3 regions of the Pantoea sp. Ep11b genome follow, and region 2 is predicted to be linked to each of the others. Evidence: predicted binding sites of a transcription regulator. Region 2 holds the regulator's gene; each other region holds the start of a gene.

What was found. Region 2 encodes sigma-54, which starts transcription at its own class of promoters, with help from an activator protein. Its sites were predicted from a motif close to GTTGGCACANNTTTCGCTNT; they were not measured.
Positions count from the first base shown of each region.
Region 1: the regulator sigma-54 is predicted to act here: its motif matches at 3,402-3,421, upstream of glnK (P-II family nitrogen regulator).
Region 3: the regulator sigma-54 is predicted to act here: its motif matches at 5,045-5,064, upstream of AB1748_RS05575 (gamma-glutamyltransferase family protein).

Region 1 covers NZ_CP160631.1:1,349,404-1,356,989, reverse strand. Annotated here, with positions in the region: gene AB1748_RS06280 (YbaY family lipoprotein) at 32-589, opposite strand; gene tesB (acyl-CoA thioesterase II) at 780-1,643, shown strand; gene amtB (ammonium transporter AmtB) at 1,691-2,977, opposite strand; gene glnK (P-II family nitrogen regulator) at 3,012-3,350, opposite strand; gene AB1748_RS06260 (SmdB family multidrug efflux ABC transporter permease/ATP-binding protein) at 3,608-5,383, opposite strand; gene AB1748_RS06255 (SmdA family multidrug ABC transporter permease/ATP-binding protein) at 5,376-7,145, opposite strand; gene AB1748_RS06250 (Lrp/AsnC family transcriptional regulator) at 7,170-7,586, opposite strand, start outside.
Region 2 covers NZ_CP160631.1:825,797-833,382, reverse strand. Annotated here, with positions in the region: gene lptA (lipopolysaccharide ABC transporter substrate-binding protein LptA) at 1-197, shown strand, start outside; gene lptB (LPS export ABC transporter ATP-binding protein) at 203-928, shown strand; gene rpoN (RNA polymerase factor sigma-54) at 977-2,410, shown strand; gene hpf (ribosome hibernation promoting factor) at 2,432-2,719, shown strand; gene ptsN (PTS IIA-like nitrogen regulatory protein PtsN) at 2,874-3,353, shown strand; gene rapZ (RNase adapter RapZ) at 3,401-4,255, shown strand; gene npr (PTS phosphocarrier protein NPr) at 4,252-4,524, shown strand; gene mtgA (monofunctional biosynthetic peptidoglycan transglycosylase) at 4,528-5,247, opposite strand; gene arcB (aerobic respiration two-component sensor histidine kinase ArcB) at 6,135-7,586, opposite strand, start outside.
Region 3 covers NZ_CP160631.1:1,211,037-1,218,622, reverse strand. Annotated here, with positions in the region: gene AB1748_RS05605 (alanine--glyoxylate aminotransferase family protein) at 1-1,076, opposite strand, end outside; gene AB1748_RS05600 (amino acid ABC transporter ATP-binding protein) at 1,098-1,829, opposite strand; gene AB1748_RS05595 (amino acid ABC transporter permease) at 1,810-2,466, opposite strand; gene AB1748_RS05590 (amino acid ABC transporter permease) at 2,466-3,134, opposite strand; gene AB1748_RS05585 (transporter substrate-binding domain-containing protein) at 3,145-3,930, opposite strand; gene hpxU (MurR/RpiR family transcriptional regulator HpxU) at 4,122-4,961, opposite strand; gene AB1748_RS05575 (gamma-glutamyltransferase family protein) at 5,100-6,686, shown strand; gene hpxX (oxalurate catabolism protein HpxX) at 6,699-6,881, shown strand; gene AB1748_RS05565 (AtzE family amidohydrolase) at 6,878-7,586, shown strand, end outside.

The sequences.
Region 1 (7,586 bases), 520 kb from region 2:
AAAGGGGCGACAGCGTCGCCCCGAAACACGCTTAAATGTGGGTCGGTGCCGGAACCGCAGCGGATGGCGTTACCATCGTCGGTGAGGTAGAAGGCACGGTAGTTGCAGCGCCTGGCTGGGTTGGCATCGCCATAGACGGGACCGGGACCAGCAGCAGTTCCGCTTTGGTACCACCCTGATTGATCACCGGCTTCACGCCTTCGGTGACAAAGGCCAGCTTGCCGTCGATGGCAATCGCCGCACTTAACAGAATGCGGGCGTTGGGCTGGATGTCGGCCGGGTTAAACGGCAGAACGAACTGGAACGGAGCCTGTTTACCCTCGGTGCGCACGACACGCTGTGACAGCACTTTTGATGGGGCATCGGCCATCGACGCATCAGACAGCGTCACGGTTAATACGGCATCCGGCGGCAGCGCAATGCGCTGACGGATGAAGATTGAGCCACTGACGTTCGGCTGCGCAATCGCCGTCGTCTGTCCTGCCACGGCTGACCCCAGCGTCGGCGTGGGCACAGGTTTACTTTTATCGGCGCATCCCGCAACAGCAACCACCATAACTACTCCACTGAACACATGCCTGAGTTTCATTGATGTCGTCTCCATTTGATCAAAATGATTATCGGCAGCGAATCCTGCTTACAGCGCTTCACTCGCCGTATGTCCTTAATGTTGGCACAAAAATGAGATTTTGCCTGGCACAGGCAAAGCGGAAAGTCTGATTGACGTTAACTGGTCCGATCTTTCACACTGAGCAGGTCACTACATTGAGGAATGCGCCATGAGTCAGGCACTGCAAAATCTGCTGAATTTATTGAATCTGGAAAAACTGGAAGAGGGTTTATATCGCGGCCAGAGCGAAGATCTGGGGCTGCGCCAGGTGTTTGGCGGTCAGGTAGTGGGTCAGGCGCTGTATGCCGCAAAGCAGACCGTCGCGGAAGATCGCACCGTTCACTCTTTTCACAGCTACTTTTTGCGGCCTGGCGACAGTCAGAAAGCGATTATTTACGATGTGGAAACGCTGCGCGATGGCAAAAGCTTCAGCGCCCGGCGGGTCAGTGCCATTCAGAACGGCCAGCCGATTTTCTATATGACCGCCTCCTTCCAGTCACCGGAACAGGGATTTGAACATCAGAATCCGATGCCGCAGGTGGCAGGCCCTGAGAATCTGTTAACCGAGCAGGCGATGGCGCAGAAGATGGCCCATCTGCTGCCCGAAAAACTGCGTGAAAAGTTCATTGCCGAACGCCCGCTGGAGATCCGTCCGGTGCAGATCCACAATCCGCTGCGGGGACATGTGGATAAGCCTGAACGTCAGGTCTGGATCCGGGCCACCGGGCCACTGCCCGACGATCTGCGTATCCATCAGTACCTGCTCGGCTACGCCTCGGATCTTAACTTCCTGCCGGTTGCCCTGCAGCCGCACGGCAAAGGCTTTCTGGAGCCGGATATGCAGGTCGCGACGATCGACCACTCGATGTGGTTCCATCGTCCGTTCGACTTCACCGAATGGCTGCTCTACAGCGTGGTCAGTACCTCGGCGTCCGGCGCGCGCGGTTTCGTCCGCGGGGAGTTTTATAATCAGCAGGGTGTGCTGGTAGCGTCAACCGTTCAGGAAGGCGTGATGCGTCAGCGCAGCGAATAAAAAAAGGGGGCGATTGCTCGCCCCCCGATTCTTTTGCTGCCCGACGATTACTGGTTGTAAGCGTTCTCGCCGTGGCTGTTCACATCCAGACCTTCACGCTCATGCTCTTCCGGCACGCGCAGGCCAACAATCAGATCGGCCAGCTTAAAGCCGACGAAGGCGACGACACCTGACCAGACAACGGTTACGCCCACGCTGAAGATCTGCACCCACACCTGATGGCCCATGGTTACGCCTTGTGCATAGCCTACGCCGCCCAGTGAAGAGGACGCGAACACGCCCGTCAGGATACAGCCCACGATGCCGCACACGCCATGCACGCCGAACACATCGCAGGGATCGTCCACGCGCAGCCATTTTTTCAGGGTGGTCACACCCCACAGGCCCGCCAGACCACCCACCAGACCGATAATTAACGCGCCACCCACGCCGACGTAACCACAGGCTGGGGTAATCGCAACCAGTCCGGCAATAAAGCCTGAACAGGCACCCAGCAGAGAAGGTTTACCACGCACCGCCCACTCGCCGAAGGTCCATGACAGCACGGCACCCGCGGTTGCAACAACGGTGTTCAGGAAGGCCAGCGCCGCAATTTCATTTGCCGCAGACGCGGAACCGGCGTTGAAACCGAACCAGCCGACATAAAGAATGGCCGTTCCGGTAAAGACCATAGGCAGGTTGTGCGGTTTAAAGGCTTCTTTGCCAAAACCGGCACGTTTGCCCACCAGGTAAGCGCCCACCAGGCCCGCGACTGCGGCGTTAATGTGTACGACCGTACCGCCAGCGAAGTCCAGCGCGCCATCCTGGGCCAGGAAACCGCCCGCCCAGACCATGTGTGCGATAGGCAGGTAAGAGAGCGTCAGCCAGACGCCGACAAAGATCAGCACGGCAGAGAAGCGGATACGTTCGGCAATGGCACCCACAATCAGCCCCACGGTGATGCAGGCAAAGGAGGCCTGGAACGCTACGTGGATATACTGATAGAAACTGCCCATTACGGCGGTGAGCTGAATGTTTTTCAGCATCGCCCAGCCGAAGCCGCCGAAAAAGGCGTTGCCTTCGCTGAAGGCCAGCGAGTAGCCGTAGACTACCCACAGCACGCAGACCAGTGAGAAGGTGACCGCAACCTGAGTCAGCATCGACAGTACGTTTTTGCCGCGGATCAGGCCGCCGTAAAAGAGTGCAATACCTGGAATTGACATAAACAGCACCAGCGCGGTGCAAATCATCATAAATGCGTTATCAGCCTTGTCCGCAACGGCAGGCGCGGCCATCGCGAGTGAGGGTAACAGTGCCAGGCTGGTGAGGCCCAACTTCGCTAACATTTTATTCATTTTTATCCCATCCCATCACAGTACTGAGTCGTAATTACAGAGCGGCTTCGTCGGTTTCGCCGGTACGAATACGGATAACGCGCTGCAGTTCAGCCACGAAAATTTTACCGTCGCCAATTTTGCCGGTGTAAGCTGCTTTGCTGATGACATCCACCACTTCGTCTAACTGATCGTCGGCAATCGCGATATCAATCTTGACCTTGGGCAGAAAGTTCACGCTGTACTCAGCCCCGCGATAAAGCTCTGCATGGCCCTTCTGACGACCAAATCCTTTCACTTCGGAGACGGTGAGCCCCTGAATGCCGATAGAGGATAAAGCTTCACGCACATCCTCCAGCTTGAATGGCTTAATTACGACGGTAACCAGCTTCATTGGATCCCCTCCAGCGAGTAAATAAGTAACGTTTACGGACACGCAGGGATATAAGCAAAGCCTGTGCCAGAGTGTAAAACCGGCACAAATCAGTGGTTCAGACGAGACGCGGCAAGGGATGGTATAGAGTGCCTGCTGCGCAGGCGCGCGGTATGACAGAGATCACAGTCGCGGAGTGCACTCCTTTGGTGCTTCAGGCGTCAAAGGAGTGCATTTATACAGATTAGTCTGATAAAGGTGCGCAAAAAAGGTGCAACTCAGCTTTCAGCGGTCGCCGCCGCGCCCGACGCCAGTTCATCTCCCGCCTGCTGAAGCTGGTACATCTGCCAGTAACGGCCCTGCATCGCCAGCAGTTGCTGATGGGTGCCTTGTTCCACGACGTGACCACGATGCAGCACCAGAATCTTGTCTGCCTCGATAATCGTCGAGAGCCGGTGCGCAATCACTACCAGCGTACTGTGCTGGCGCAGCGTCGTCAGGGTCTGCTGAATAGCCTGCTCCGTACCGGAGTCGATATTGGCCGTCGCCTCATCCAGGATCAGGATCTGCGGCAGGTCAACCAGCACCCGCGCCAGTGCCAGTAGCTGCTTCTGCCCCACCGACAGGTTGTTGCCCTGCTCGCCGAGACGGGTATGAATCCCCTCTGGCAGCGCACGCGCCAGCGGAGCCAACTGCACCTGCTCCAGCACCCGCCAGACGGCCTCTTCGCTGATGTCACGTCCCAGCCGCACGTTTGCCAGAAGTGTATCGGCGAGCACCACCGGATCCTGCTGCACCATCGCGATACCGTGACGCAGCACGGCGTGGCTGAGGTCGCCGATGGGGCGACCGTCAATCCGGATTGCGCCAGGCGTCACCGGGTAATAGCCCATCAGCAGATTCGCCAGGGTGCTTTTTCCGCTGCCGGTATGCCCCACCAGCGCCACAAATTCGCGCGGCGCGACTTCCAGATTGATGTCGCTCAGCACGTTGCGGTTTTCGCGGTAGGCAAAGCTCAGCTGGTTCAGCGTAATACGACCGGACGCCAGAGGTTGCTGATCGACACCATACTGCTGCTGTGCTGCATCCATCAGTTCAAAAATGCGCTCACCGGAGACGACCGCCTGCTGCAGCATCGACTGCTGGGTGGTCAGCTCAATCAGCGGCTCATTCAGCCGGCCCAGATAGGTAATAAAAGCGTAGAGCACCCCGACCTCAAACACGCCAGGCACGGAGAAACTGAACAGGATCAGCAGCCCGCACAGCACCATCGCGGAGAACAGGCTCAGCAACGGGCGCAGCAGAAAACCATCAAGACGCAGCGTTTCCATGCGTGCCAGATAGTGGGAACGGCTCGCTTCGCCCATCCGCTCACCGAACCGCGCCTGCTGGCGGAACTGCTGGATGACACTCATGCCGCTGATCACTTCGTTAAAGCCGTTGTTGATGTCAGCCAGATAGCTGCGAACCCGGCGGGCAATCGGCGTGCTGTAGCGCTGATAGATAAACATCACCATCAGTACCAGCGGGAAGATCATCATCGCCACCAGCGCCATGCGCCAGTCAAGAGTGAACATCGCCACCATCATGGCACCGACCAGCGCGGCACTGCGCAGTACGGTGGAAACCACGGTGACATAGAGATCGCGGATTACTTCCGTGTCGTTAGTGACACGCGAAATAATCTGCCCGACCGGCTGGGTATCAAAGGCGCTCAGCGGCTGACAGAGCGCCGCGTTCATCACATCACTGCGTAACCGCTGTACCACCCCGATGGCGGCGCGGTTAAACAGCAGCGCCTGCCAGTAGTGCAGCGCGGCGGCCAGCAGCTGAAGCAGGATAAAACCGGCCACCAGTCCGGCCACCAGCCCCCAGGGCATCTGATGTTTCGCCACCAGGTTATCGATAAAGTAGCTGACCAGCACCGGTCCGGTCACTTCTGCTGCGGCAGCGATCCATAGCATCCCCACCGCCAGCGACAGGGATTTACGCCAGGGTTTGCCGTAGCTGAGTAAACGTTTCAGGGTCGGCCACACGCGTCCGGACTTAGCCATGCGGCACTCCTTTTTCGTTTTCATCATCATCCAGCGCGGCTTCCAGCTGCTGGTAACGGTACATATCGCGATACCAGCCCGCCTGGCTGGTCAGCGCGTCGTGGTCGCCCCGCAGCGCCACGCGGCCCTGCTGCAGCACCAGAATCTCGCTGGCTTCGGTAAGGGCCGACAGGCGATGGGCGCTGATAATCAGCGTGCGCCCCTGCCCCCAGATCCGCAGGTTATGCAGGATTTCGTGTTCGGTCCGGCCATCCACCGCCGAAAGCGCGTCATCCAGAATCAGGATTTCGGCATTCAGCAGCAGCGCCCGGGCGATCGACAGGCGCTGTTTCTGCCCCCCCGACAGCATCACACCGCGCTCCCCGACCTCGGTTTCATAGCCCTGCGGCAGACGCAGGATATCATCATGCACGCAGGCCAGCGTGGCGGCCCGTTCGATCTCCTCGCGGGTGGCATCCGGTTTCCCCAGCGCAATATTGTTTGCCACGCTGTCGGAGAAGAGGAACGGCGTCTGGCTGACGACCGCCAGACGGCTCCGCCAGCTGTCCAGCCGCAGCTGCGGCAGCGGGATCTGGTGATAGCGGATGTCGCCCTGCTGAATATCGAAGTGGCGCTGAATCAGGCTCAGCAGGGTGCTTTTGCCACTGCCGGTGGGGCCGCACAGCCCCAGCATCTCGCCCGGTTTCAGCTGGAAGCTGACGTCGCTCAGCACCGGACCGGCACTGGCCGGGTAATTGAACGCGCGAATGGCGACCTGCAGCGTGCCAGGTTCGGCTGGCAGAGTGGTGTCGCCATCCTCCACCGCCGGTGCCTCGGCCAGCAGCGCGCCGATGCGGCTCCAGGCCGCGCTGCCGCGCTCGACAATATTAAACATCCACGCCAGCGCCAGCATCGGCCAGATCATCAGGCCCAGGTACATGACAAAGCTGGTGAGCTGGCCCAGCGTCATCTGATCGTGCCACACCAGCCAGCTGCCGCCGCCAATCGCCAGCAGGTTAGAGAAGCCGATTGCGATATAGATGGTCGGATCAAAACGGGCATCGACCCGCGCCACGCGCAGGTTCTTTTCCCCGGTATCGCGGGCAATATCGGCAAACTGCTGCGACTGATGCTGCTCAAGTCCGAAGGCCTTTATCATCCGGATACTGGTCAGGCTCTCCTGCGTCTGATCGTTGAGGCTGGAGAAGGCGGCCTGCGCCAGCTTAAAGCGGTGATGCAGCTGATTGCCGTAGCGATGGATGACGATGGCCATGATCGGCATCGGCACCAGCGCGAGCAGCGTCAGCTGCCAGCTAATCTGCGTGCTCATGACCAGCAGCACCACGCAGCCCATCACCAGCGAGTCGACCAGCGTCAGAACGCCCTCTCCGGCGGCAAATACCACCCGATCCACATCATTGGTGGCGCGGGCGATCAGATCGCCGGTGCGGTGACGCAGATAGAAGGCCGGTTGCTGACGACTCAGCTGGCGATAGAAATCTTCGCGCAGCTCAACCGCCAGCTGGTAGGAGGCCCCGAACAGCAGCACGCGCCAGACATAACGCAGCAGATAGACCACCACCGCCGTTGCCAGCATGACCCCGATCCACATCATGATACGGCCGGTGCTCATGTTGTCGCGCGTCACGCCATCCACCACCACGCCAACCACATGTGGCGGCAGGAGCTGCAGGATCGCAATCACGATCAGCAGGATGACCGCGCCCAGATAGCGCCGCCACTCCCGCAGAAAATACCAACTTAATTGACTGAATAATCGCACAACGCTGTTCTCAATCTCAGGCCCTCAGGGGGCGACGGGTAAGGCCGTGGTGTATTTAATCTCTTCCATGGCAAAGCTGGAGGTGACATCAATCAGGCCAGGCACACCATTCACTAATCGTTTGTAGAAAGCATCATAGCTCTTCATATCGGCCACCTGGATCCGCAGCAGATAGTCATACTCCCCCGCCATCCGGTAAAAGGCCATCACCTCCGGCATGCCGCTCACCACCGAGACAAAAGTCTGATACCACTCGCGGCTGTGCTGCTGGGTTTTCACAAACATAAAGGCCGTCAGTGACAGTCCGATTTTATCCCCGTCCAGCAACGCCACGCGTGCGCGAATAATGCCATCATCTTCGAGCTTTTTCAGGCGCTTCCAGCAGGGGGTGGTGGTGAGGTTGACGGCCTCCGCCAGCGATTGCAGTGACAGGGTACAGTC
Region 2 (7,586 bases):
ATTTCGTTGAACTGACCGGCAATGCGTTTATCGAGCAGCAGGACAGCAACATCAAAGGCGACCGTATTACCTACCTGGTGAAAGAGCAGAAAATGCAGGCTTACAGCCAGGGCCAGAACAAGCGCGTGACCACCGTTCTGGTGCCGTCGCAGCTTCAGGATAAAGGTTCGTCCACCAGCGGAAAGAAGAGTAACTGATAGCTATGGCCACATTAATCGCAGAAAACCTGGCGAAGGCATATAAGGGCCGTCGCGTGGTAGAAGATGTCAGTCTGCAGGTCAAGTCCGGCGAGATTGTCGGCCTGCTGGGCCCGAACGGTGCCGGTAAGACCACCACTTTTTACATGGTGGTGGGGATCGTGCCCCGCGACGCGGGTCGCATTGTCATTGATGATGAAGATATCAGCATCCTGCCACTGCATGCCCGCGCACGTCGCGGCATCGGCTATCTGCCGCAGGAAGCCTCTATTTTCCGTCGCCTCAGCGTCTACGATAACCTGATGGCCGTCCTGCAGATCCGCGACGATCTGACGGAAGAGCAGCGTCAGGATCGCGCCCGCGAACTGATGGAAGAGTTCCACATCGAACACCTGCGCGACAGCATGGGTCAGGCACTGTCGGGCGGTGAACGCCGTCGTGTCGAGATCGCGCGTGCGCTGGCGGCCAATCCTAAGTTTATCCTGCTGGATGAGCCTTTTGCCGGTGTTGACCCGATCTCCGTTATCGACATCAAAAAGATCATCGAGCATCTGCGTGACAGTGGCCTGGGCGTGCTGATCACCGACCACAACGTGCGTGAAACCTTAGCGGTCTGTGAGCGGGCTTACATCGTCAGCCAGGGTCACCTGATTGCGCACGGCACGCCGAACGAGATCCTGGCCGATGAGCAGGTGAAGCGGGTTTATTTGGGTGAAGAGTTCAGACTCTGATAAGGTGTCGTTAATTGTGATGTTTACCTGGGAACTATCATCCTGTCTATGAAGCAAGGTTTACAACTCAGGTTCAGCCAACAGCTGGCAATGACGCCACAACTGCAGCAGGCCATTCGTCTGCTGCAGCTCTCTACGCTTGAACTCCAGCAGGAGTTACAGCTTGCACTGGAAAGCAACCCGCTGCTTGAGCAGACCGAACTGCACGAAGAGATCGACGCCCGGGAATCGTCTGAGGCCGAGGCGCTGGACACCCGCGAAGCCCTTGAGCAGAAAGAGATGCCCGATGAGCTGCCGCTGGATGCCACCTGGGATGAGATCTACACGGCTGGCACGCCGTCTGGTACCGGCACCGATTATCAGGATGATGAGTTACCGGTTTATCAGGGCGAAACCACTCAGTCTCTGCAGGATTATCTGATGTGGCAGGTCGGACTGACGCCATTCAGTGACACCGATCGCGCGATTGCGACCTCTATCGTCGACGCTATCGATGACACCGGGTATCTTACCGTTTCGCTTGAGGAGATCCTCGACGGCATCGGTAACGACGAACTGGAAGTGGACGAAGTGGAAGCGGTGCTGAAACGCATCCAGCGCTTCGATCCGATCGGCGTCGGCGCGCGCGACCTGCGTGACTGCCTGCTGGTACAGCTTTCGCAGTATGCGCCCGAAACCCCGATGCTGGCAGAGGCGCGTCTGATCGTCAGCGAACATCTCGACCTGCTGGCTAATCACGATTTCCGCAGCCTGATGCGGGTCACGCGCCTTAAAGAAGAGGTGCTGAAAGAGGCGATGCTGCTGATTCAGTCGCTGGACCCGCGCCCGGGCCAGTCGATCAATACCGGCGAACCGGAATATGTGATTCCCGATGTACTGGTGCGCAAGGTCGGCAGCCGCTGGACGGTTGAACTTAACGCCGACAGTGTGCCGCGCCTCAGGATCAACCAGCACTACGCCGCAATGGGCGGCACCACGCGCAATGAGAGCGACAGCCAGTTTATTCGCAGTAATCTGCAGGAGGCGCGCTGGCTGATTAAGAGTCTGGAAAGCCGTAACGATACGCTGCTGAAAGTGACGCGCTGTATTGTTGAACAGCAGCAGGCGTTTTTCGAGCAGGGTGAAGAGTTTATGCGTCCGATGGTACTGGCCGATATCGCCCAGGCTGTTGAGATGCACGAGTCGACCATTTCCCGCGTGACAACGCAGAAGTATCTGCACAGCCCGCGGGGCATTTTCGAACTGAAGTACTTTTTCTCCAGCCATGTGAATACCGAGGGTGGCGGTGAAGCCTCTTCGACGGCGATCCGCGCGCTGGTGAAAAAATTAATTTCGGCGGAAAATCCAGCCAAACCCTTGAGCGACAGTAAACTGACCTCCATGTTATCTGATCAGGGGATTATGGTGGCACGGCGAACCGTCGCCAAATATCGTGAGTCTTTATCCATCCCGCCATCGAACCAGCGTAAACAGCTGGTTTGAAAGACATGAGAAGGAAGACCTATGCAGCTGAACCTGACCGGGCAACACGTTGAAATCACTCCGCCTCTGCGTGAGTTTGTCAGCGGTAAATTTGCCAAACTGGAACACTATTTTGAACATATCAATCAGGTCTATATTGTCCTGAAAGTTGAGAAAGTCACTCAGGTGGCTGACGCAACACTTCACGTAAATGGTGGCGAGCTGCACGCCACTTCGGAAGCAGAAGATATGTATGCGGCCATTGACGGGCTTATCGATAAGCTCGCCCGTCAGCTGACCAAACACAAAGATAAACTGAAAAAACACTAACCTTCACGCCAGCTACGCGCGCCTGCCGCGCAGAGCCGACAGGATGGGGCGGATAATCCGCCCCGTTTTGTCATCTGAGCAGAGGCGCCGTTTGTCTCCCGCGTCAGGACGCGCTGGCGGTGAATGGCCTGGTGAACTCGCAAGTGAAACGCTAATGAACAACGATCTTACACTGGAATTGAGCACGGTGCTTTCGCCAGACTGCACCCGCAGCGGCGTACACTGCCAGAGCAAAAAACGTGCGCTGGAAATCATCAGCGAACTGGCCGCTAAGCAGCTCAACCTGCCGCACCAGACGCTTTTCGAAGCGATCCTGACCCGTGAACGCATGGGCAGTACCGGTATCGGCAACGGCATCGCTATTCCTCACGGCAAGCTGGAAGAGGATACGCTGCGCGCGGTCGGGGTCTTTATCAGCCTCGAACAGCCGATTGCGTTTGATGCTGTCGATAACCAGCCGGTCGATCTGCTGTTTGCCCTGCTGGTGCCGGCTGACCAGTGCAAAACGCATCTGCACACCCTTTCACTGGTGGCAAAACGTCTGGCAGATAAAACGGTCTGCCGCCGTCTGCGCGCGGCGCAGAGTGATGAAGAGCTCTATGCCATTATTACGGAAATCCAGACAGAGCAGTAACGCGTCTTTACCGGCCGGTTGCCGGTTTTAAAACGGGAGAGAAGGTCATGGTGCTGATGATCGTTAGCGGTCGTTCAGGCTCGGGGAAGTCAGTGGCGCTCCGTGCGCTGGAAGATATGGGATTCTACTGCGTCGATAACCTGCCGGTCGTGCTGCTGCCGGAGTTAGCGAACTCGCTGGCCGATCGCAATATTTCGGCGGCGGTCAGTATCGATGTCCGCAACATGCCTGAATCCCCTGAAATTTTCGAAACCGCGCTGAATAATCTGCCTGACTCCTTTTCACCGCAGCTGCTGTTTCTCGACGCCGATCGCAATACCCTGATTCGTCGTTACAGCGATACACGCCGTCTGCACCCGCTCTCCAGCAAGAACCTGTCGCTGGAGAGCGCGATTGACGAAGAGAGCGATCTGCTGGAGCCGCTGCGTTCCCGGGCTGATCTGATTATCGACACCTCTGAGATGTCGGTGCATGAGCTGGCCGAGATGCTGCGTACCCGTCTGCTGGGCAAGCGTGAACGTGAGCTGACCATGGTGTTCGAATCCTTTGGCTTCAAACATGGCATCCCTATTGATGCGGACTACGTGTTTGACGTGCGCTTTCTGCCCAATCCCCACTGGGATCCCAAGCTGCGGCCAATGACGGGCCTCGACCGTCCGGTGGCGGCCTTCCTCGATCGCCATACCGAAGTGCACAATTTTATCTACCAGACGCGCAGCTATTTAGAACTCTGGCTGCCGATGCTGGAAACCAATAACCGTAGCTATCTTACCGTGGCGATTGGCTGTACCGGCGGCAAACATCGCTCCGTCTATATCGCCGAGCAGCTGGCCGATTACTTCCGTTCACGCGGTAAGAATGTACAGTCACGCCATCGCACGCTGGAAAAGCGCAAATCATGACCGTCAGACAAACTGTAGAAATCAAAAATAAGCTGGGTATGCACGCCCGTCCGGCAATGAAGCTCTTTGAGCTGGTGCAGAGCTTTGACGCCGAAGTCCTGCTGCGCAACGAAGCGGGCACCGAAGCCGAAGCCAGCAGCGTGATCGCGCTGCTGATGCTCGATTCAGCAAAAGGCGGGCACATTGAGATCGAAGCCAGCGGCCCGGAAGAGGTTCCGGCGCTGGCGGCGGTCATCGAACTGTTCGAAGCGGGCTTCGATGAAGATTAAGGCTCAGTTGAGCTGATTACGCTGTAAAAAGCCCTCTCCGCCCAGCTGGCGCATCTGGCGCAGGATCCACTGCTGGCGCTCTCTGATATAGCCGGAGGGGGCCGCCGCACGATAGCGAATCGGATTAGGCAACACCGCCGCCAGTAACGCTGCGTCTGCCGCAGTCAGCCGGCTGGCTGGCTTGTGGAAGTAGCGCTGCGCCGCCGCCTCAACGCCAAAAATCCCTGGCCCGAACTCGGCAATGTTGAGATAGACGGTCAGAATGCGCCGTTTCGTCCAGACCGTTTCCAGCCCCACCGTCAGACCCGCTTCCAGACCTTTTCGTATCCAGCTGCGTCCATCCCACAGGAAGAGGTTTTTCGCCGTCTGTTGTGACAGCGTGGAGGCACCGCGCATCTGGCTCTCCTTCTTATCCAGCACCGACTCAATCGCTGCCACATCAAAACCCCAGTGAGTGGGGAACTTCTGATCTTCAGAGGCGATGACGGCCAGCCCCATCCAGGGCGAGATCTCATCATGGCCGACCCAGTCTGAATGAGCGACATAGCTAAAATCACCGCGCAGCCAGGCCCCGATCTGCCGTTCCGCCATCACTGCGGAGAACGGAACCGGCAGGAAGGCAAAGAGTAATATTCCCGCCAGCCAGAGCCCCAGCCAGACCAGCGCAATTCGGCCCGCGATCCGCCTGATACGCTGCCCGACGCTTCCTTTATGCTTCTTCATGCAATCTTCCCATACCTGTTTCAGACGTTAATCAATCACACATGTAATCACTACCCCGGAGACGGGCTTTTTACGAATTTTGTTAGAATTCAGCCGACAGTTTCCAGACTTTATTCAGTCATTTTGCATCAAAATGCTGCAACAGTTCGAAATAGTTCAAGGACTTCCGGCAAAAAGGAATCGGTTCCATTCATCCTGACCCGGCACCTGCTTTCCAGATAAACAGTTAATAATGGGTAATAAGCGCCGGTTAAAATCATTCAATCCTCTTAACTTTTATTTTTTTCCGATTCCATCACGGTCTATATATTAATCAGAATTATCGTTATAACGTTTAAATAAACAGCGCTAAACGGAAGGAGTCATCTTTGCGCTGGCCCTGGTTTCGCTCAGTAATTGTACTTAAGCCATGCGGATAAAAAGAGAAAGCGGCAGATTCATATTTACCATTCCGGATTGTTTTGGATTATTCGTGTCATTTCAGGGTGCTTGCTTGCAATATCAGCGTCTTAGCCGTACCGGTGGCATCGCTGTTAACGGCGACGTCACCGGCAGCATCCGCGCCCCACTCCCCTCTCACAGGCGCGTTAAAACTACCCGAAAAAGGGCAGAAATGGCTATTTTTTCAGCAATGCAGCACGTAAATTGATTCCTTACTTGACTGTGTTGCCAAATTAATGTTTTCTGTATTTAAACGCTGCTCAATATCACAATTTTTAATGAATCTTGTCGCATGTGAAGAGGGATTTGCTAAGGTGATGACAGTGTTAACCAATACCCTGCGGCTGCATTAATTATTCAGATCATAGCGGCCGCAATGATTTCCATGGTGTTGGCGCAGTATTCGCGCACCCCGGCCTCGGCTGGGGTCATTTTTTTCTGGCGTATCAGCGTTCCTGTTCTGCCACCCAGTCGCGCAATACCTGCACATCGTGTCGCCACTCGTGCTTCAGCTCATCAATCCACTCCGTCACGTTGTCCCACCACGCCGGCAGCTCCGGACTCTGAATCTGTTTCGCCAGCATCTGTAAACGCTGCAGCCCGACTGAACCCGCCGCGCCTTTGATTTTATGCCCCTCTTCAGCAATCCCCTTCTGATCCCGCGCCATCAGGTTGGATTCCAGCACGGCCAGGTAATCCGGCATCATTTTTTCGAACATCGTCAGGCTCTGGGTGATCAGGCCAGGGCCAACCAGCTCGATATACTGTTCAAGCATCGCGACATCCAGCAGCATCAGGGTTTTATCATCGCGCCCGGCAGAGGTCTCCTCTTCCGGTTCAGACTGATAATCCCAGTACTTTTTGATCATCGCCGTCAGTGCCGGAACCGCCAGAGGCTTGCTGAGCACATCATCCATGCCCGCGTCGAAATACTCTTTTTTGTCTTTGAGGACGTTTGCGGTGAGCGCCACCAGCGGAGGCAGATGGGTTCCCTGATACTGCTGGCGAATGGCCCGCGAGACATCCAGCCCGGTCATATCCGGCAGCTGAATGTCCAGCAGCACCAGATCAAACTCCAGCGGGTCAAACATCGCCAGCGCCGCCTGGCCGGTCATGGCGACCTCGACGCTGCAGCCCAGCTTCTCCAGAACCGAACGTGCCACAATCACATTCAGCTCAATATCTTCAACCAGCAGGACGTGCAGGGCCGGTAGCGGCAGGCTGTCCTCCACGCCTTCGTTTTCCACCTCTTCCGCAATGCGCGGCGCGTGGATCTCGACGGTAAAGCAGGAGCCCTGCCCTGGCGCGCTGTGAACACGGATATCGCCGCCCATCGCCTGCGCCAGGCGGCGGGACACCGCCAGCCCGATGCCGGTGCCGGTCGCCGGTTTACCGCCATGCTGATCTTTAACCTGATAGTACATTGCAAAGATCTTGTCCTGCTCATCCTGCGGGATCCCCATGCCGGAGTCCTGAACCTCGAAGCGCAGCGTCTCATCCTGCTCATAGGTGACCCGCACAAGGATCTCCCCCTGCTGGGTAAACTTCACCGCGTTGCCAATCAGGTTCCACAGAATCTGACGAAGACGGGTGCCGTCGGTAGCGATCATGTGTGGCAGCGGCAGCTGCGGCGCGAGCACAAACTTCAGCCCTTTAGGCTGTGCCAGCAGGCCGGAGAGATTCTCTAAATCGGCGAGGAAGCCGGTAAAATCGAGCGGCTGATTATCCAGCTGCACCTTACGCCGTTCGATCTTGTCCACCTCAATCACATCGTTGAAGATGTTGCCCAGCGTGATGGCCGAGACATGGATGGTTTTCAGGTATTTCAGCTGCTCCTGATTCAGATCGGTGTCCAGCAGAATCCGGCTCAGGCCGACAATGCCATTAAGCGGCGTACG
Region 3 (7,586 bases), 390 kb from region 2:
CCATGCAGCGGGCCAAACGAAGTGCCGATCTCAATGCCGAAATCCTCCAGCATCAGCTTGCGCACCTGGTCGCCATTCACGCCGGAGGGGATCATCACGCCCAGCACGTTATTCATTTTATGTTTCAGGTCGCCAAAGGTTTCCAGCCCCATTCCCTGAATGCCTTTCAGCATTGCGTCGCCATGCAGCTTGTGACGGGCAATGCCGTTGTCCAGCCCTTCCTGCAGGATCAGACGGGCACACTCGCGCGCGCCAAACAGGGCGCTGGTCGCTTCCGTGTGATGGTTAAGCCGCTCCGGCCCCCAGTAATCCATGATCATGCCGAGATCGAAATAGTTGGAGTAGATCATCTCCTCGTCGCCATCCTGGTGCGCCTCCGTGCGGATCCCCTGCTCCACGCATTTGCGCTTGCGGATCACCGCTTCCATCTCTGCGCTCAGGGTGATCGGCGAGGTGCCCGAGGGGCCGCCCAGACACTTCTGCATCCCTGCCGACACCGCATCCAGCCCCCAGGCGTCCGTTTCCAGCGGGTTGCCCGCCAGCGACGCGGTGGCATCGGTGTAGAACAGCACGCCATACCGTTTGCAGATCGCTCCCAGCTGCTCCAGCGGCTGCAGCATGGTGGTCGAGGTGTCGCCCTGTACCGTGAGCAGCAGACGCGGCCGCACTTTTTTAATCGCCTCTTCCACCTGATCGGGCGTAAAGACCTCGCCCCACGGCACTTCGATAGTGTGAACCTCGGCGCGACAGCGGCGGGCGATTTCACACAGCAGATGACCGAAGCGGCCAAACACCGGCACCAGCACTCTGTCACCCGGCCGGATAGCGGAGAGCAGGATCGCCTCAATACCGGCGCGTGACGTGCCATCGATCAGCAGCGTCCAGCGGTTTTCGGTGCGGAACACGCCGCGATAAAGCGCCATCACCTCGTTCATGTAGTGGGTCATGGCGGGATCGTACTGACCCAGCAGCTGACTCGACATGGCGCGCAGAACGCGAGGATCGGCATTGATCGGGCCTGGCCCCATCAGCAGACGCTGTGGCGGATTCAGTTGCGGGAATTGGGTAATATCCATCATCGTTTCCTTTAGAGAGGCTCAGAGACGCACCGAAGAGATAAACTGCTTCAGCTCCGGCGACTGCGGCTGAGCGAACACTGTTTTGCTGTCGCCCTGTTCCCAGACGCGCCCCTGATGCATAAAGACCACACGATCGCCCACGTCGCGGGCGAAGTTCATTTCATGCGTGACGAGGATCAGCGTCATCCCCTCTGCCGCCAGCTGCTCCAGTACCTTAAGGACTTCGCCTACCAGTTCGGGATCGAGCGCGGAGGTGATCTCATCACAGAGTAAAACTTTTGGCGTCATCGCCAGCGCACGGGCGATCGCCACCCGCTGCTGCTGACCACCGGAGAGACTGCCCGGATAGTAGTTAAGCCGCTCGCCCAGCCCGACTTTTTCCAGCATCTGCGTTGCCAGCGCCCGGCATTCGGCATCACTCTTTTTCAGCACCCGGCGCGGGGCCAGCATCACGTTTTCCAGCGCCGTCATGTGCGGAAACAGGTTGAAGTTCTGAAATACCATCCCGACCGAGCGGCTGATTTCACGCGCCTGCGAGTCGCGATCGGTAATGGTCATCCCGCCGAGCTTGATGCTGCCCTCCTGGTAGCCCTCCAGCCCGTTCATGCAGCGCAGCAGCGTGCTTTTACCCGACCCGCTGCGACCGATGATTGAGATCACCTCGCCCATGTCGATATCCAGATCCACGCCTTTCAACACATGGTTGTCGCCGTAATATTTTTGCACCTGATTAATGGTGATGAGCGGCATTGAATTTTTTCTCCAGATACTGGCTGTAACGGGACAGCGGATAACACATCAGGAAGTAGCCCAGCGCCACCAGCCCGAAAACTTTAAACGGCTGATAGGTCACGTTGTTCAGAATGGTGCCCGCTTTGGTCAGCTCGATAAAACCGATAATCGACGCCAGCGCGGTGCCCTTGATCACCTGAACGGCAAACCCCACCGTGGGCGCGATGCCAATGCGGATCGCCTGCGGAGCAATCACCCGCCACAGCGTCTGACCAAAGGTCAGCCCGAGGCAGCGCGACGCTTCCCACTGCCCCTTCGGCAGGGCGCGGATACTGCCGTACCAGATATCGATCAGAAACGCGCTGGTGTAGAAGGTCAGCGCCAGCGACGCCGCGGTCCAGGGCGCGACATCGATGCCGAACAGGCCGACACCGAAAAAGGCCAGGAAGAGCTGCATCAGCAGCGGCGTGCCCTGAAACAGCGCGGTGTAGCCGCGAATGATGCGCGTCAGCCACCGGCGCTGCAGCAGGCGCATAAACAGCAGCGGCAGCGTCACCAGCGTGCCGCCGGCAAAGGCCACCAGCGACAGTAACAGGGTCCAGCGCGCCGCCAGCAGCAGGTTGCGCAGAATGTCCCAGTCGGTAAAGGTCGTCATCATGAGGGCTGCACTCCAAACCATTTACGGCCAATCGCCAGCAGCAGATGGCGCATCGCAATCGACAACGCCAGGTAGATCAGCGTGGTCACCAGATAGACCTCAAAACTTAAGAAGGTGCGCGACTGGATCAGGTTGGCGGCAAAGGTCAGCTCCTCATAGGAGACCTGCGACACCACCGACGAGCCCAGCATGACGATGATGCACTGGCTCACCAGCGCCGGATAAATGCGCTGCAGCGCCGGGGGCAGCACCACCCGCAGGAAGGTCTGGCTGCGGGTTAAACCCAGCACCCGCCCCGCTTCCCACTGCCCTTTCGGCGTCACCTGAATCCCGGCACGGATAATCTCTGTGCTGTAAGCCCCGAGGTTGATCAGCATCGCCAGCAGCGCCGCCTCACCTGCCGTAAGCTTCAGCCCCAGCGCCGGCAGACCAAACACGATAAAGAACAGCTGCACGACAAACGGCGTGTTGCGGATCAGCTCGACATAGATGCCCCAGAGGCGGCTCATCCAGCCTGGTTTGCCGCTGCGCAGCGCCGCGCCCGCAATCCCAATCGCCACGCCGCCGGTCGTCGCCAGCACCGTCAGCTGAATGGTGACCCAGAGGCCGGAGAGCAGCTCCGGCCAGTATGGCCACAGGGCGGGAAAGTTAAGTTGCCCGGTCATGAATCGCTCCTCAGGCGCCGAGGTTCGCGGGCAGCGGCGCTTTCAGCCACTCTTCAGAGAGTTTATTCAGGGTGCCATCTTTAATGCCCTGCTCAATCAGTTCGTTTACTTTCGCTTTCAGCGCAGGCTGATCTTTCTTCAGGCCGATATAGCAGGGCGAATCTTTCAGCATAAACTGCGCGACGGGCGCTTTGGCCGGATTCTGACGCGCGATCGCGGCGACCACGAGGTTGCCGGTAGCCACATACTGCACCTGACCGGAGAGATACGCGGACAGCGTAGTGTTGTTATCTTCGTAACGTTTCACCTGCGCATCTTTCGGCGCCACGTCGCTCAGCACCATATCCTCGACCGCTCCGCGCGTGACGCCGATCGACTTGCCGCTCAGGGCCGCTGCCGCCTTGATTTCGTCGCCTTTCGGCCCGAACACGCCCAGGAAGAACGGCGCATAGGCGCGGGTAAAGTCGATCACTTTTTCCCGCTCGGCGTTTTTACCCATGCTGGAGATCACCAGATCGACCTTGTCGGTCTGCAGGTAAGGCACGCGGTTGGCACTGCTGACCGGCACCAGCTGCAACTTAAGTTTCATCTGCTTTGCCAGGTATTTCGCCATATCGATGTCATACCCCTGCGGCTGCAGATCGGTACCCACCGAACCAAACGGCGGGAAATCCTGCGGCACGGCAACGCGGATGACGCCGCGCTTCTGAATATCCTGCAGTTGATCGGCCAGCGCGCTTCCCGTCTGCGCCATCAGTAACGCCGCTGCGGCAACCGCCATCAGAACTTTTTTCATTATGCACCCCGGTGAGATTAACGTGAAACAAAAGATTCTTTGAACTGGAATCTGCAACTAATGTGCCAACCCGGCTGGCAGGAAAAAAAAGGATAAACGCGGCGGTTCGGGGTGAAAAGCGGGCGTAACCGGGGCAGTTACGCCGTAGCGGGGATGTACTGAAATGGGGCAAAGCACCAAAAGGGTGCCTGTTAACGGTGCTCCAGCTCGTCAAACTGCTGATAAAGATCCGCGATCTGATGAATACGCTGACGTCCCTGGGCCAGGGTTTCATGTAGCAGCGCGTTTGCCAGCAGGTTGACCAGGCTCATGGCGGCGCTGTAGCTGTCAAAGGCGGAGACGCTGTCCAGCGGCGTACAGAGCTGCCAGCGCGCCAGCGCCATCACCGTCTGCGCCTGCGGCTCACACAGCACCAGCACCGGCACCGCAGCGGCCTGAAGCTGCTGCATCAGCGGCCGGATAATACGGGGACGACGACGAAACGCCATCACCACTACCATATCTTCCGGGGTGATATCCACCAGCTCCTCAGCCAGCGTCTGGCCCGGCTGCGGCAGGATATGCACCTGGGAACGCGCCTGCACCAGCTGCTGACGCAGGTGCAGCGCCACCGGATAGGCGTTGCGCATGCCGATGATAAAGACGCGCTTCGCCTGCGCCATCTGCCCGACCACCTCACTGAACTGCCGGGCATCCAGGCTGTTGACCCACTGCGTCAGGTTGGCCATCTCCTGCTTGTAGTGGCGCGCCAGCAGCGTGTTGCCCTGCACGGCATCGCGGTTATCGGTCAGCGGCATGCCGCTCTGACGCAGGATGCGCAGCTCATCACGCATATCCTTATATTTTTCATAGCCCAGACGCTTAAACAGCCGACTGACCGTGGCTTTCGACACGCCGCTGAGCCGCGCCAGCTCGGCGCTGTTGTAGCTGATCAGATCGTCGAAGTGGTCAAAAACGAAGTCGGCAATACGCTGCTCCTGCGGCGAAAGCTGGGGATAGTGACTTCTGAGTCGTTCATCAAGCTGTTTCATAACCCGTCCTGTAACTTTTGTTTCAGCAGAAGCTAGCACAATTTACGCCAGGTTAACCGCCGCAATCTCTGTCCGGGATGAAAACTGGAACAGCTCTTGCTTCATCAGAGATTCTGTTACCCGAAGAACGAGTGAACGATGATTCAGAGCAATATGGCCCCGCAGGGGATGGCGGTGACCCCGCACCATCTGGCGAGTGAGAGTGCGCTGGCGGTGCTGCGTGATGGCGGCAACGCCATTGAGGCGATGGTGGCAGCGGCGGCGACCATCGCCGTGGTCTATCCGCATATGAATGGACTGGGCGGCGACGGCTTCTGGCTGATTCTGCCGCCCAACGGGGAGCCGGTGGCTATCGACGCCAGTGGCGCAGCCGGTGCGCTGGCCCACTGCGATTTCTACGCGGATCACCCGACGATCCCCCATCGCGGGCCGAAGGCGGCGCTGACCGTGGCCGGTACGGTCAGTGGCTGGCAGGAGGCGCTGGCGATCTCTGAAGAGATGGGCAGCCCGATGCTGCCGCTGGCGCGCCTGCTGCGGGATGCCATCCGCTACGCCGCCGACGGTATTCCGGTCACGGCGTCGCAGACCGCCGCGACCACCACGTTTCGCCATGAGTTACAGCATCAGCCCGGCTTCAGCGCCACTTTTATGCCCGACGGCAACGTACCGCAGCCAGGCAGTCGTTTCACCCAGCCCGCCCTGGCGCAGACGCTGAGTCTGCTGAGCGAACAGGGGCTCGACAGCTTCTATCGCGGCGCGCTGGCGCATCATATGGCCGATGAGATGGCTACGCTGGGTATGCCCGTTACGCTGGCGGACCTTCAGCAGCATCGTGCCCGCCGCACAACGCCGCTGCATCTCAGTCACAGCGAAGGCGACATCTGGAATATCACCCCGCCCACTCAGGGCATGGTGTCGCTGGCGATCCTCAGCATCACCGATCGTCTGGAGATGGCCGGCGCGGATGACGCGCAGACGGTGCACCGCATCGTGGAGGCCACCAAAAAAGCCTTTGCGCTGCGCGATCAGCACATCACCGATCCGCGTCACGTCAAAGAAGATTTACAGGCGCTGCTGGACAGCGACCACCTTGCCACGCTGGCCAGCCAGATTGCGGATGGCGAAGCCGCCGACTGGGGCCGTGGACGCGGCCCGGGCGACACCGTCTGGATGGGCGTCATGGACAGCAGCGGTCTGGCGGTGTCGTTTATTCAGAGCATCTATCACGAATTTGGCAGCGGTGTCGTGCTGCCCGGCACCGGGATCACCTGGCAGAACCGTGGCGCCGCGTTCAGCCTCGACCCGGATCATCTGCTGGCGCTGGCGCCCGGTAAGCAGCCATTTCATACCCTCAACCCCGCCGCGGCACGCCTGAAAGATGGCCGTACGCTGGTCTACGGCGCGATGGGCGGCGACGGGCAGCCGCAGACCCAGGCGGCGATCTTTACCCGCCATGTGATTCAGGGGCTGCCGCTTCAGCAGGCGGTAAGTGCGCCGCGCTGGCTGCTGGGCCGCACCTGGGGACAGTCATCCGACTCGCTGAAACTGGAAGGCCGCTTTGATGCCGAAACGGTTTCGCGGCTGCGTCAGTGGGGGCACGAGGTGGAACTGCTGCCGGACTTCAGCGAATCCGTGGGCCATGCGGGAGCCATCGTGCGCCACAGCAACGGCATGTTCGAAGGTGCCAGCGATCCGCGCAGCAACGGCAGCGCCGCCGGTTTTTAACAGGAGCGAATCATGAATCAACACGACTGGGCCAGCTACATCGGCCATATGGAGCAGATCCTGCAGCTGGAACTGGATGAGGCCCGGCGCGCCGAGCTGCTGATCCAGCTTTCGCGCATTGCAGAGATGGCGGCGCCGCTGATGGCGTTTCCGCTGGATGACCGGCTGGACGTGGCAGGAGTCTATCAGGCATGAACTTAAGTGACGTTTCGATTCAGACCCTGCAGCGGGCGATCCAGCAGGGTGAGATCAGTGCGCATGAGGTGGCGCAGCACACGCTGCAGGCGATTGAGCAGCATAATCCGGCGCTGAACGCCTGGACGGCGGTGACCGGGCCGCGCATGCTGCAGGAAGCCCGCGCGGTGGATGCACAGCGGCAGCGTGGCGAGTCCCTGCCGCCGCTGGCGGGCATCCCCTATGCCGTGAAAAACCTGTTTGACGTGGCGGGTCACAGCACGCTGGCCGGCGCCAGCCTGTTCCGCGATCGTCCGGCCGCGCAGACCGATGCCTTTGCTGTCGATAAGCTGCGGCACGCGGGCGCACTGCTGTCGGGCATGCTGAACATGGATGCCTACGCCTACGGCTTTACCACCGAGAACAGCCACTATGGCGCGACACGCAATCCCCGCGATCTCAGCCGCGTGGCGGGCGGCTCGTCCGGTGGCTCCGCGGCCGCCGTGGCCGCCGGGCTGGTGCATTTTTCACTGGGCACCGACACCAACGGCTCGATTCGGGTGCCCGCGTCGCTGTGCGGCATTTTTGGCCTTAAGCCCACCTTTGGCCGCCTCTCGCGCAGCGGCAGCCATCCTTTTGTCGCCAGCCTGGACCATATCGGCCCTCTGGCCCGCCGGGTGGATGACCTCGCGCTGGTCTATGACCAGTTGCAGGGTGCCGATCCCG